Regions from separate parts of the Alkalihalophilus lindianensis genome, predicted to be linked through region 1. Evidence: riboswitches for the same ligand, from Rfam matches in the RefSeq annotation. Region 1 holds a riboswitch; each other region holds the start of a gene.
The links. Region 1 has a riboswitch for S-adenosylmethionine ahead of RYX56_RS17680 (pyridoxal phosphate-dependent aminotransferase). Riboswitches for the same ligand answer to the same signal wherever they lie in the genome.

Region 1 (4,169 bases):
TCATATCAAGAGAGGCAATTCGTTCGTTATCTTGGATCGAAGTTGCTCGTGTGGTCATGAGGTTTTCTCCTTTTCTAATAAGCTGAAGTTGAAGTGAATAGTTTCATTGTAAAATATTTCTAATGAGCGAACAAGGGGTTCGTTCATTAAAAGTACTGAGCCTTCTTCTTTTGATGATCGGCCCTTTTCATGTAAACTAATGAATAAATACTAGTAAAGGGTTGATGATGATGCAAAATGATTCAATACGGTTACTTCAAAGCCATCGCTCTATCCGATCATTTACAAATGAAAAGGTGAGCCAAGAGCAAATCGAGAATATTGTAGAATCAGGTAGATGGGCACCAACCTCTCATCATGTTCAAGCGTATAGTATCGTTGTGATTCAAGACCAAAAGAAAAAAGACAAGCTAGCAGAGTTAGTCGGAAATCAAGCATATGTTGCACAATGTCCTGTCTTCTTTGTCATTTGTGCAGATTTTAGTCGCTTGAAAAAAGCAAGTGAGCTTCATCAGAAAAGTTTTGAAGTTAGTGGAATTGAGCAAGTTCTTGTTGGTGCTGTGGACGCGGCGCTTGTTGCTGAAAATATGTTAGTGGCTGCAAGGTCCTATGAACTCGGTGGAGTGATGATTGGTGGCATTCGTAACCTGCCAGATGAAGTAAGTGAGTTACTTTCTCTACCAGATTATACGTTCCCGGTGATGGGGTTATGTGTAGGACAGCCTAATCAAGATCCTACCCAAAAGCCAAGATTACCTGAAGCGGCTTCTGTGCATTATGAAACGTATAACCATGAGCAAATTGATGCAGCCCTAGAAAAATATGATCAAGAAATGAAACGTTACTACACAGATCGAACAAGCGGAAAACGTGTGACTACATGGAGTGAAATGATGTCAGCGCATTTTTCAACACCAAAGCGAGCTCATCTAGATACATTTTTAAAGAAGCAAGGATTTTTATATTCTAGCAACAAAGATTGACAAATCGTTAACAATTCTGTAAACTCTCATTCATAAAGAGTAATTACATAATGTGTAGCGCTTTCATAGGGCGTTAGACAAAAATGAATAATCATCACTTATCAAGAGAGACCGAGGGAACAGGCCCGACGACGTCCAGCAACCGCCATTTGGAAAGGTGCTCCTTCCTGCAGAATCTTGTATTCTGAGAGATAAGCGAATTGTCTTATTCGGACAAGAGCCTTTTTCAGAATTTGAAAAGGGCTCTTTTTTTATTGAGAGATAGAATGATAGAGGTGAGAGAGATGAAAACGTTTGAACAATCTGAGGCAATGAAACGATTGCCCAGTCAATTTTTCGCGAAGCTAGTGAAAAAAGTAAATGAAATTAGTAGTAAGCATGATGATGTGATTAATCTAGGACAAGGCAATCCGGACCAGCCAACACCTACTCACATTGTTGATAAATTAAAAGAAGCGGCCGAAAATCCTGTTCATCATAAATATGCACCATTTGCGGGTCACTCCTTTTTAAAGGAAGCGGTTGCCGACTATTATTACAGAGAGTACGGGGTAGAAATTGATCCTGCGAATGAAGTTGCTGTACTCGGCGGGGCCAAAACAGGGCTTATTGAATTAAGCCAGTGCTTGTTGAATCCAGAAGATCTGGCTCTTGTTCCTGATCCAGGTTATCCAGATTATTGGTCAGGCGTAGAGTTAAGTGGGGCAAGCATGCATATGATGCCTTTATTAGAAGAATTGGGCTTCCACCCAGATTTCTCAAAGCTTAGCGAGGATACATTAAAGAAAGCAAAATTGATGTTCTTGAATTATCCAAATAACCCAACAGGAGCTGTTGCGACGCCGACGCTCTTTCAAGATGCCATTGAAATTGGACAAAGACATGATATTTGTATTGTTCACGATTTTGCCTACGGCGCCATTGGTTTTGATGGAGTAAAGCCTCTGAGTTTCTTGCAGTTAAAAGGGGCAAAAGATGTCGGTGTAGAAGTAATGACTTTATCTAAGTCTTACAATATGGCAGGGTGGCGTGTGGGCTTTGTTGTTGGAAACAAAAGCGTCGTTCGCGCGATTGAACAGCTACAAGATCATCTTTTCTGCAGTATATTTGGTGGGATTCAAGAGGCGGCTGCTCATGCATTGCTTTCTGATCAACAATGTGTGACTGATCTTGTTGCTACCTATGAATCACGTCGTAAGGCATTAGTAGAGGCAGCACTCAAAGCAGGTTGGGAAGTGGAAGCACCACGTGGGTCTTTCTTTGCTTGGTTCCCTGTTCCAAAAAACTATACATCTGAAGAATTTGCGGACATTTTATTAAATGAAGCAAGGGTCGTTGTAGCGCCAGGTATTGGATTTGGAGAGTACGGAGAAGGTTTTGTACGGATTGGACTGCTGGCGGATGAAGCGACATTAACTGAAGCGATGGAGCGAATCGGTGCTCTTCATCTGTTTTCTAAATAAAAGGTTATAAGACAAACAACCTCTCTCATACATGATAGAGAGTTACTATATGTGGGGTAGGAGGGGTTGTTTTGTTTACTCGCTATAATCGCTTAGCTATTGAACTACCAAAGCCTAAAGCTCCTGATGCTAATGCAGCAGCCGCTGTTCAAGAATTACTCGGTGGGAAATACGGAGAAATGTCGACATTGAATAATTATTTGTTTCAGTCGTTTAACTTCAGGAATAAGAAAAAGTTAAAACCTTTTTTTGACTTGGTGGCAAGTATTACAGCAGAAGAATTGGGCCATGTAGAGCTTGTTTCCAATACGATTAACTTAATGATTGAAGGGACAACTTTCCCAGGTGGCCCGGATATTGCCCCAATGAGAGCAGCTACCGATAAAAGGAACACCTATCATTTTATTTCCACAGCACAAACTTCCTTTCCGATGGATTCAATGGGGGCACCTTGGCGAGGAGACTATGTGTTTAATAGTGGGAACTTAATTCTGGATCTCTTGCATAATTTCTTCTTAGAGTGCGGAGCGAGAACACACAAGATGCGCGTGTACGAAATGACGAGTAACCCGGTAGCTCGTGAGATGATTGGGTATTTGCTTGTTCGCGGAGGGGTACATGTTATGGCTTATGCAAAGGCAATTGAGATTGCTACAGGAGTAGATATAACGAAGATGCTTCCAATTCCAAATTTAGATAATGCGGCATTCGAAACTACCCGTAAATTTGAAGCAGAAGGTCTTCATCGTAAATTATATACATGGAGTGCAACTGATTACCGAGATATTGACAAGATCTGGAAAGGAGACCATCCCTTACAAGGAGGCCAGTTAGAAGTAATAGTTGGTGCACCTGCTGGAGCGCCGATGCCTGATTTAGAAGAGATTCCAGAAGAATTTGCACCTGGTATTTCACAAGAAGATTTTGATGAAATTGTTAAACGTTTGCAACGGTCTGCAGGAATTTAATCTAACGGGCGCACAGTTTAAAGGAAACTGTGCGCTTTATTCATTGAAAGGAACAAAGCGCTTTCAATTTTTAGAATTTTTCTATAAAATACAACTTGGAGAGGAGTGTTAGTGTGAAAAAGATAAAATTAGGTGTAATCCCAGGAGATGGGGTTGGAGTAGAAATTATGCCATATGCCACCCAAGTGTTAGATGTAATTGCCCAAGTGCATGGTGGCTTGAAATTTGAGCATTCATGGTATCCGTGGAGCTGTGAATATTATTTAGAGCACGGTGAGATGATGCCAAAAGATGGACTTGATCAACTCAGTCAGCATGATGCCATCTTTTTAGGAGCAGTTGGAAATCCAAATCTTGTAGCTGACCATACATCGTTATGGGGACTCTTAATTAATATTCGTCGAGGATTTAAGCAAACGTTAAATATACGTCATGCCAAGCAATTAAGAGGTATTACTCCGATGGTCATCAATCCTAACGGGTTTGATCTAATTGTTGTGCGCGAAAATAGTGAAGGCGAATATAGTGAAGTGGGAGGACGTATTCACTCAGGTGAGGATGAAGTGGTCGTTCAAAACGCTGTATTTACTAGAAAGGCAACTGAGCGTGCGATGCGCTATGCCTTTGAGTTAGCAAAAACGAGAAAAGGACATGTCACAAGTGCGACGAAATCAAATGGAATTGTGTTTTCGATGCCATTTTGGGATGAAGTGTTTGATCAAGTTGGAAAAGATTATCCAGATGTAGAAAAGCGC
Region 2 (4,169 bases), on a different contig from region 1:
TTGCATTGGGATAAACGGATAAATATGCCCCTTCAGGAAGAGGAAGATCTTCAAGTGATCGCAACATATGACTAGGACCCATACGACAATTGATCCCTACGATATTTGCTCCTTTCTTCACCATCTCGCCAATGGCATTCTTCAGTGTTACCCCCCCATGTAAAACACCTATTTCACCTAAAGATACATTGGCGATCACAGGGAGATCCGACCTATTCCTTACTAATTGAATCGCCAGGATAATTTCATCTAAATTATAGAAAGTCTCTAATAAAATTCCATCTATTTCTTCATCTAACAAAATTTCAAGTTGCTCATCAAGGGCATTTTTCACTTCTTCTAGGGACCAATCTTCCTGGTGTAAGTTCTGCAATCCACCGACTGTTCCGACAATGAAATGTTCACCTTTAGTTGTTGCCTTGCGTGCTAACTTTACTGCTTCTCTATTAATGATTTCTACTTTATCTTCAAGCCCGTGTTTTTCCAGCTTAAGTCGATTGGCTGCATAAGTGTTCGTTTGAATAATGGTTGAACCGGCAGCGACATATTGGTTATGGGCATCTATTATTCTTTTAGGATCAGATAGATTTAGCTCCTCAAAACATTGAGAAACACCTTGTTCATAGAGGAGTGTACCCATAGCTCCGTCTCCAACTAATACTTCTGTTTTTAATCGTTCAAGAAACGTCATCGTTACACCCCTCTTGATTGAGTCACTTTATTCTTTGCCACATAAAGAAATGCTTGCTCTAAGTCTTCAAGGAGATCTTCAGCTCTTTCGATCCCCACAGAGAATCGTAACAATCGATTACATACGCCATTTTGAACTCGAACCTCTTCTGGAATATCGGCATGTGTTTGTGTAGCAGGATACGTCATTAAACTCTCTACGCCCCCTAAACTTTCGGCAAAAGAGATCAGTTTCAACTGCTGTAAAAACGGATTGACCCATTGTTCATCCTGAATTCTAAATGAGACCATTCCCCCTCGACCTGGGTATAACACATCCGTTACACATTCACTTTTTTGTAAATAACGGACGATTTCCTTCGCATTTTGCTCGTGTTTTTCCATTCTAAGCGCAAGTGTTTTCATCCCCCGAATTAATAACCAAGAATCAAATGCACTAAGCGTTGCTCCAATCCCGTTATGGTAGTAGCCAATTCTCTCTGAGAGCTCTTTGCCTTTTGCGACCACAAGACCAGCAATGACATCATTATGTCCACCTAAATACTTAGAAGCGCTATGAACTACAATGTCCGCGCCCTCTACAATAGGCTGCTGGATTAACGGCGTGTAGAAAGTATTGTCTACAATTAATAAAATTTGATGCTTTTTACAAATATCAGCTAAAGAGCGGATACAGGCTTCTTGCATCAAAGGATTAGTAGGTGTTTCTATAAAAATAGCTTTAGTCTTTTCATTGATTGCATCCTCAACAAGGTCGAGCTCTCTTGGGTCTACATAAGAAAATGTTAATCCCCAACGCTTCCAACCTTCTTCAAACAAGCGATACGTTCCACCATAAAGGTCTTTTGTAGCTAAAATCTCATCTCCCATTTCAAATAAAGAAAAGACAGTTTGAATGGCAGCCATCCCAGAGCTACAAGCAAATCCACGATCTCCTTCTTCAAGAGAGGCAATAGCTTGTTCCACCACTTCACGTGTTGGGTTACCCGTTCTAGCATAATCATATCCTGTTGATTCCCCAATACCTGTATGTCTGTATGCTGTTGATAAATAGATAGGCGTATTAACTGTACCTGTATGTTCTTTTCCTCTATTCCCAATTTGAACGACGTCAGTTGCATGTTTCTCTTTTGTCATGTTCTCTCCTCCTAATACCAGTACCTAAATAAAAAGACACCTCAACTTATAAAATAAGAAGAAGGTGTCCATTCACTCATTGGCTTCTTCTTATCTTTCAAGCCTACGCTTGATGGAATTAGCACCTGACCTCTTCAAAAAGGCTGGTTGCTGAGACTTCTTCGGGCCATTCCCTCCGTCTCTCTTGATAAGAATTATATGTTTTATGAAATTTCGAAATAAACTTTTTACGTTGAACTAAAATTACAACAATTCAAAAGATTTTGCAAGTCTTTTTTAAGATTCAGGGGTTGCGTCAACTTTCAAATCATCATTATTTCCACACACACATTGCTTAAATCCTGTTTCATATTCCCCTTCATCATTCTGTTTGCCACGCAAAATATACTTCTCTCCGCACTTCGGGCAACGAATGACTATACGATAACGTTCTCCGACCATCTTTCATTCCCCTTTCAAATTTAATGATCAAGCTTATTAGCCCATTTTACCTTATTTAGAGCCAAGATCCAAAGTCCAATCATAAATGGCACTAAACCAATCAGAAAATACATACCAAACGTCAGTAAAATAAAGTCATATAACCCATGTAATACAACAGGAGTTACTAAAGAAAGCATTAAAAACCACTTTCGTTTTGATGCTTCCATTTTTGCTCGTCCAATATAATAACCCATTATGACTCCATATAGTGCATGACTGGATACAGGTAATAAAGCCCGAGCTACAGCAGTTTCGAGTCCATGAGCAAGCATGTAAAATACATTTTCCATTGATGCAAATCCAAGAGATAAAGATACGCCATAGACAATTCCATCATATCTCCGTGTCATCTGCCCATATTGATAAGCAAAAAAATAAAGCATAAACCATTTAAAGAATTCTTCAAAAAACCCATATAAGACAAAAGCCTTAAGTAAATCTCTTTCAAAAAAGCCCTCTACGGTAAATGCGTACTGCAATACCATAACAGGAAAAACAAGGATAAGTCCAATAATAAAGGTTCGAAAAACTAAGGCATTTACGGTTGATTCATAATCATTTCTCAAATAAAAATATGATAATAACGCCATTGCTGGTGCGATCGCGGCTGTCAATATGGCAAACAATTTAAAGCCTACCTTTCTTATCCTGTGCACACATTGATTTTTCATTCAAGTAAAATAATTCACATGGTGAGTGAGGTATGAAAAATATGTTAAAATACGATCATAACATCAAAGAAGATTTTATTCGATGGATGTAATAGTATGAAATAAAGGAGCAATGAAGATGAAAAAAATTCTTGTTTTACATACTGGCGGTACAATCGCAATGCAAGAAGATGAACATGGCGCTGTAACCCCTAATCTAGTAAATCCATTATATTCCACAATCGAATCCCTTTCAAGCATCGCCTCCGTTGTGGTTGACGATTACCTGAATATCCCATCTCCACATATGACCCCTTCTTTAATGGTCAACTTAGCACATCGATTAAAGGAAAGAGTGGAATCTGAACAATTGGATGGCATTGTCGTAACGCACGGTACAGACACACTTGAAGAGACGGCTTATCTGCTTGATCTGATACTGGATATCAATAATCCTGTAATCGTTACAGGAGCGATGCGTTCTAGTAATGAATTAGGTTCTGATGGACCTCATAACTTAATATCAGCGGTTAAAACAGCAGCTAGTGAAGACGCATATGGCAAGGGTGTTCTAGTCGTTTTAAATGATGAAATCCATACAGCTAAAAACGTCACAAAAACGCATAGCTCTAACATTGCTACATTCCAAAGCCCTCAATATGGGCCTATTGGAATTGTTACAAAACGGGGTGTTAATTTTCACCATACACCTGCGAAAAGAGATTGCTACGCTATCACTTCATTAGAAAAACGAGTGGTCTTGTTAAAGACATACACAGGTATGGATGCCACTACAATTGATGCCATCTCTGAAACATCCATACACGGGTTAGTGATTGAAGCTTTTGGCCAAGGTAATGTCCCTCCAACCATCATGCCTGCATTAGATCGACTTATTAATAGGGGTATCCCTGTAGTATTGGTATCTCGTTGTTTTAGCGGAATCGTTCAAGATACTTATGCATATGATGGTGGAGGCCGTACACTTAAAGAGCTCGGCGTAATATTTACCAATGGCTTAAATGGTCAAAAAGCAAGATTGAAATTGATGGTAGCACTTGAGAAAACAAACGATAATGATCAATTACAGACTTTATTTTTGACTTAAGGAATTAACTCCATTAACTACAAAAAAAGCCCTAAAATTAGGGCTTTTTTGCTTCTGCTTGATCTTTTTCTGTTATGTTTTCAGCAATGAGAGGTCCATGG
Region 3 (4,169 bases), on a different contig from region 1:
TAAAACGGTGCAGCTCCAATAATCAAAGCTGGTAGGGCTGCATTTGCCCCTAGCATCGAACCCGTTAATGCTCGTGTAAATGGAATGAGTAAGACGATCAGAATAATAAATGGAATCGATCTGAAAATATTTACAATAAAACCGGTAATCCCATTGACCACTGAATTTTCCCAAAGGTTACCTTTGCTTGTTAAATATAAAACCAGTCCTAGGATAATCCCTATAATAAATGTCGCTAATACAGAGATGGATGTCATGTAAATGGTCTCAAGTGTAGCATCCCACAGTCGATCCCCTTTTACATCAGCTAGAAATTGATCAAGCATACGTGATCACCTCCACTTCCACTTTCTTGCTTTGGATAAAGGCAATGGCACGTTCCACTTCTTCTTTTTGGCCATTTAAGGCAACAAATAATGTTCCATATGACCCTTCATGAATCTTGGTAATTTTTCCTTGAACAATATTAACTTCAACATCGAACGTACGGATAAGCTGAGTAATCAATGGACTCTCTGCTTCTTCCCCAACAAATGTTAATTGCACAATGTGTCCTTCTGGGTGATCAGCCAACATTTGCTTAATCGCATCCGTCGTTTCCTCAGGTTCCGTAATCTGTTTCACAAACTCTTTTGTCATTTCTTCTTTTGGCTTACGGAAAACATCAAGCACTGGACCTTGCTCAACGACTTTTCCAGCCTCCATTACAGCAACTTGATGACAAATTTTGCGGATGACATGCATTTCATGCGTGATGAGAACGATCGTTAATCCTAACTTCTCATTAATATCTACAAGCAAGTCCAAAATCGAATCAGTTGTCTTTGGATCAAGAGCTGATGTTGCTTCATCACAAAGTAAAACTTTCGGATTGTTTGCAAGAGCTCTTGCAATCCCAACACGCTGCTTTTGACCACCACTTAATTGCGATGGATAGCTATCTCCGCGTCCTTTTAAACCGACTAGTTCGATTAATTCATTGACACGCTTTTCACGTTCACGCTTTGCTACTCCTGCTATCTCCAAAGGAAAAGCAATATTATCGCGAACAGTACGAGACCAAAGTAAGTTAAAGTGTTGGAATATCATGCCGATCTCCTGACGTGCTCGTCTTAGCTCCTTTGTTGATAGAGCCGATAGCTTTTTACCGGCTACAGTAACGTCTCCCTCGGTCGGTCTTTCTAACATATTTAACATACGAATCAACGTACTTTTACCTGCACCACTATATCCAATGACCCCAAAAATCTCACCTTCAGCAATCGTTAAATCCACACCGTCAACTGCGTGAACCGGGCCATTTTTCGTTTCGAATCGTTTACGAATCGATTGTAACGAAATCATATTTAATCCCTACTTTCCTTCTATCCTTTCAATTCTACTCACCTCAATTAGTAGAATTGAAAGACGTTGATGCTCATCTATTCAGTGACAATTTGCCCTGTTGTCGTTCAAAAAATAACCATAAAAAAACCCTTCTGTTTTAAGATGAACAGAAAGGTGTATGTTAGATATCCTCTGTCTCATCTATCAAAGCTTATGCTTTGCAGGAATTAGCACCTTCTAAATCAAGCGTTGATTTAGTGGTTGCTGGGTTTCATCGGGCCAGTCCCTCCACCTCTCTGGATAAGAGATATAAAGTTGTTGTTTGCTTTTGCATGAGTGCATCATAGCATGGCGGATTTTTTGCTGTCAACGATTTTATGCTGAAAGATGAGATGAAGATTTTTCCGTTGCTTTTTTCTCTCTAAATACAAGGAAGAAATAGATCGAACCAATCAGATAAAGACTAGCCGTAATCGTAAACACGTAGGCATAACCATAGTAAGAACCATAGATCATAACAAGCGTGGTCGACACCGGTCCCATAACAGCCCACCCTAATTGAAAGACCATTTGCCCTACTGAATTCGCAAGACCTTTCATGGAATCATCGACTTTTCTCATCATTAAAGCCATTTGAATCGGATTCCCCGCATTCATTAACGCTTGCCTAAATAAAAATCCGATCACAGCGAGCCAGAGCACTTCTGTATAAGCCGTCAGGAGGAGAAACGGAAGGGATGAGAGCTGCAGAATCACTACAGCTTTCACTTCACCTACTTTTCGTACTACGGTTGGGCCGATCATTAAAGCGATCGCCGTCATCGCTTGACCTAAAGATAAGATAATGCCCACCACTGAATAACTTACGTCAAATCGATCTGTAAAATATAAGTTCAAATAAGGAATGACTAGACCAGACCCAAAACCAATTAATAAATTGGCTACGGCGAAAAGTCCAATAACCTTTAGACTTGAGCGATGGGTCGTAAACAATTTACCAAGAGAGCTAGCCCCTGTTTTCTGTTTGCGCACCTTTTGTTCCTCGCGAATCTTTATAATTGGGATTAAGGCGAGGAAAAATAAGCAAGCTCCAAACAGCAAGGTGATTCGCACACTCGTCAACATTGTTAATCCAAATACAGTATGAAAGAGGTCGGATAGCGTCCCACCAAGTGTATTCCCAATGACATTAGCAACCATAATAAGCGCAAAGTTAAAGCTAAATAGATGCACTCGCTCTTTTTCCGAGGAATTCTCAGCAAGCAAAGGGATAGAGGATACTTGAATAAAGGCCATAAACAATCCCGTCATAAAAGCTGTCGCAAGTAACATCGTCTCAGCTACCAGCACACCACGTAAAAGAAGGCTACATGCTGCAAAAATAGCCCCAACAAAGATCATTTTCTTCCTGCCTACTTTGTCACTCAGTAAACCAGCTGGTAAAAGTGCAATCGCACTTGCCATCGCCTGCATCGCTATGATTCTGCCGTTCACTTGATCTACATATCCTAATTCACGAATATAATAATTATAAATGACCATAAAAATACCCATGCCGATGTTGGCAAGGATAGATGCTATTAAAAATAAACGCACATTTCGATTATACGATTTCAGTTGCCCCGTCCAATCCTGAATGAGCTGAGCCATGTGACCAACACCTTGTTATTATTTCGGTACCCTAAATATAATAAATCATTTCCATATAAATAAAAAGCCTTTCGTCAAAGTTTTCAGACGAAAGGTAATAATAACTTTCAGCACCAGCCCTCTTCGCAGCTATCTACATACGAAGTGACTTGATTCGGATTGGCATTTTCATAACGATATACTTTATCTTCTTCAAAAACATACCCTGCACTCATTAAATGCTGGAGGCCAGATGCCGTTTCAGTTACTTGTCCTACGTGGGCATCATCTACATAAAGGTTCATATGGCCATTCTCATACTTACCCTTCACTTTGCTTGTTACATCTACTTTGACTAAGTCCAAACGAATCTCCTCCATCTTGTAGGATGTAGGTATAGTATTTGCTAATCCAACGTTCCTAGCCGAGGCAAATAAAAGAGAAGGAGGTAAAGTCCCCCTTCTCAACATTGATTAATCTTCGCTAATCATTTCAGCATATTGTGAATCGGTCATAAGCTTGTCCACTTCTGATGAGTCAGAAGGCTCGACAACAATCATCCACGCTTTTTCATAAGGTGATTCGTTTACAAACTCTGGAGAATCATCAAGCTCTTCGTTTATTTCAACCACTTTACCGCTGATTGGCGCATAAAGTTCTGATACAGTTTTAACTGACTCAACGCTACCAAAAGGCTCGTCTGCTTCGATGTCATCTCCAACTTCAGGAAGCTCAACGAAAACGATGTCCCCTAATTCTGATTGAGCAAAGTCGGTAATACCGATGCGAACTTTCTCACCTTCTACTTTTACCCACTCATGTTCTTCTGAATACTTTAATTCCTTTGGTAAATTTGCACTCATTTGGTAATCCCTCCATCAATTTGGTACATACTCACTTCATTATACCTTTTTTGCCATCCAAACTAAACGTTTCAAGCGACAATTTGTCTTCTTTTGTCTATTTCCACGTTTGTTCGAATTGTTCTTCCTTAAAGCCAACCGTTACTTGATTGCCATCTGTCGTAATCGGACGTTTAATTAACATCCCATCAGAAGCTAATAATTCCAGCTTTTCATCTTCAGACATATCAGCTAGCTTGTCTTTTAATCCGAGCTCGCGGTATTTCTGCCCACTTGTATTAAAGAATTTCTTTAAATCAAGTTCACTCTTCTTGTAAAAAGCTTTAAGCTCTTCTTTAGTAGGTGGTGATT

Region 2: linked by a shared signal. The riboswitch ahead of RYX56_RS03495 (methionine biosynthesis PLP-dependent protein) and the one ahead of RYX56_RS17680 (pyridoxal phosphate-dependent aminotransferase) in region 1 are both predicted to bind S-adenosylmethionine.
Region 3: linked by a shared signal. The riboswitch ahead of RYX56_RS07290 (methionine ABC transporter ATP-binding protein) and the one ahead of RYX56_RS17680 (pyridoxal phosphate-dependent aminotransferase) in region 1 are both predicted to bind S-adenosylmethionine.

Annotation. Positions count from the first base shown of each region.
Region 1 is NZ_JAWJBA010000007.1:53,868-58,036, forward strand. It holds gene RYX56_RS17670 (DUF418 domain-containing protein) at 1-58, opposite strand, end outside; gene nfsA (oxygen-insensitive NADPH nitroreductase) at 225-983, shown strand; SAM riboswitch class I at 1,079-1,181, shown strand; gene RYX56_RS17680 (pyridoxal phosphate-dependent aminotransferase) at 1,268-2,446, shown strand; gene RYX56_RS17685 (manganese catalase family protein) at 2,518-3,414, shown strand; gene RYX56_RS17690 (tartrate dehydrogenase) at 3,528-4,169, shown strand, end outside.
Region 2 is NZ_JAWJBA010000001.1:624,542-628,710, reverse strand. It holds gene RYX56_RS03500 (bifunctional homocysteine S-methyltransferase/methylenetetrahydrofolate reductase) at 1-691, opposite strand, end outside; gene RYX56_RS03495 (methionine biosynthesis PLP-dependent protein) at 694-1,827, opposite strand; SAM riboswitch class I at 1,915-2,021, opposite strand; gene RYX56_RS03490 (hypothetical protein) at 2,104-2,268, opposite strand; gene prsW (glutamic-type intramembrane protease PrsW) at 2,289-2,936, opposite strand; gene RYX56_RS03480 (asparaginase) at 3,100-4,068, shown strand; gene RYX56_RS03475 (YpdA family putative bacillithiol disulfide reductase) at 4,106-4,169, opposite strand, start outside.
Region 3 is NZ_JAWJBA010000002.1:103,677-107,845, forward strand. It holds gene RYX56_RS07285 (methionine ABC transporter permease) at 1-326, opposite strand, end outside; gene RYX56_RS07290 (methionine ABC transporter ATP-binding protein) at 319-1,344, opposite strand; SAM riboswitch class I at 1,521-1,633, opposite strand; gene RYX56_RS07295 (MFS transporter) at 1,702-2,976, opposite strand; gene RYX56_RS07300 (YusG family protein) at 3,084-3,320, opposite strand; gene gcvH (glycine cleavage system protein GcvH) at 3,429-3,818, opposite strand; gene RYX56_RS07310 (arsenate reductase family protein) at 3,916-4,169, opposite strand, start outside.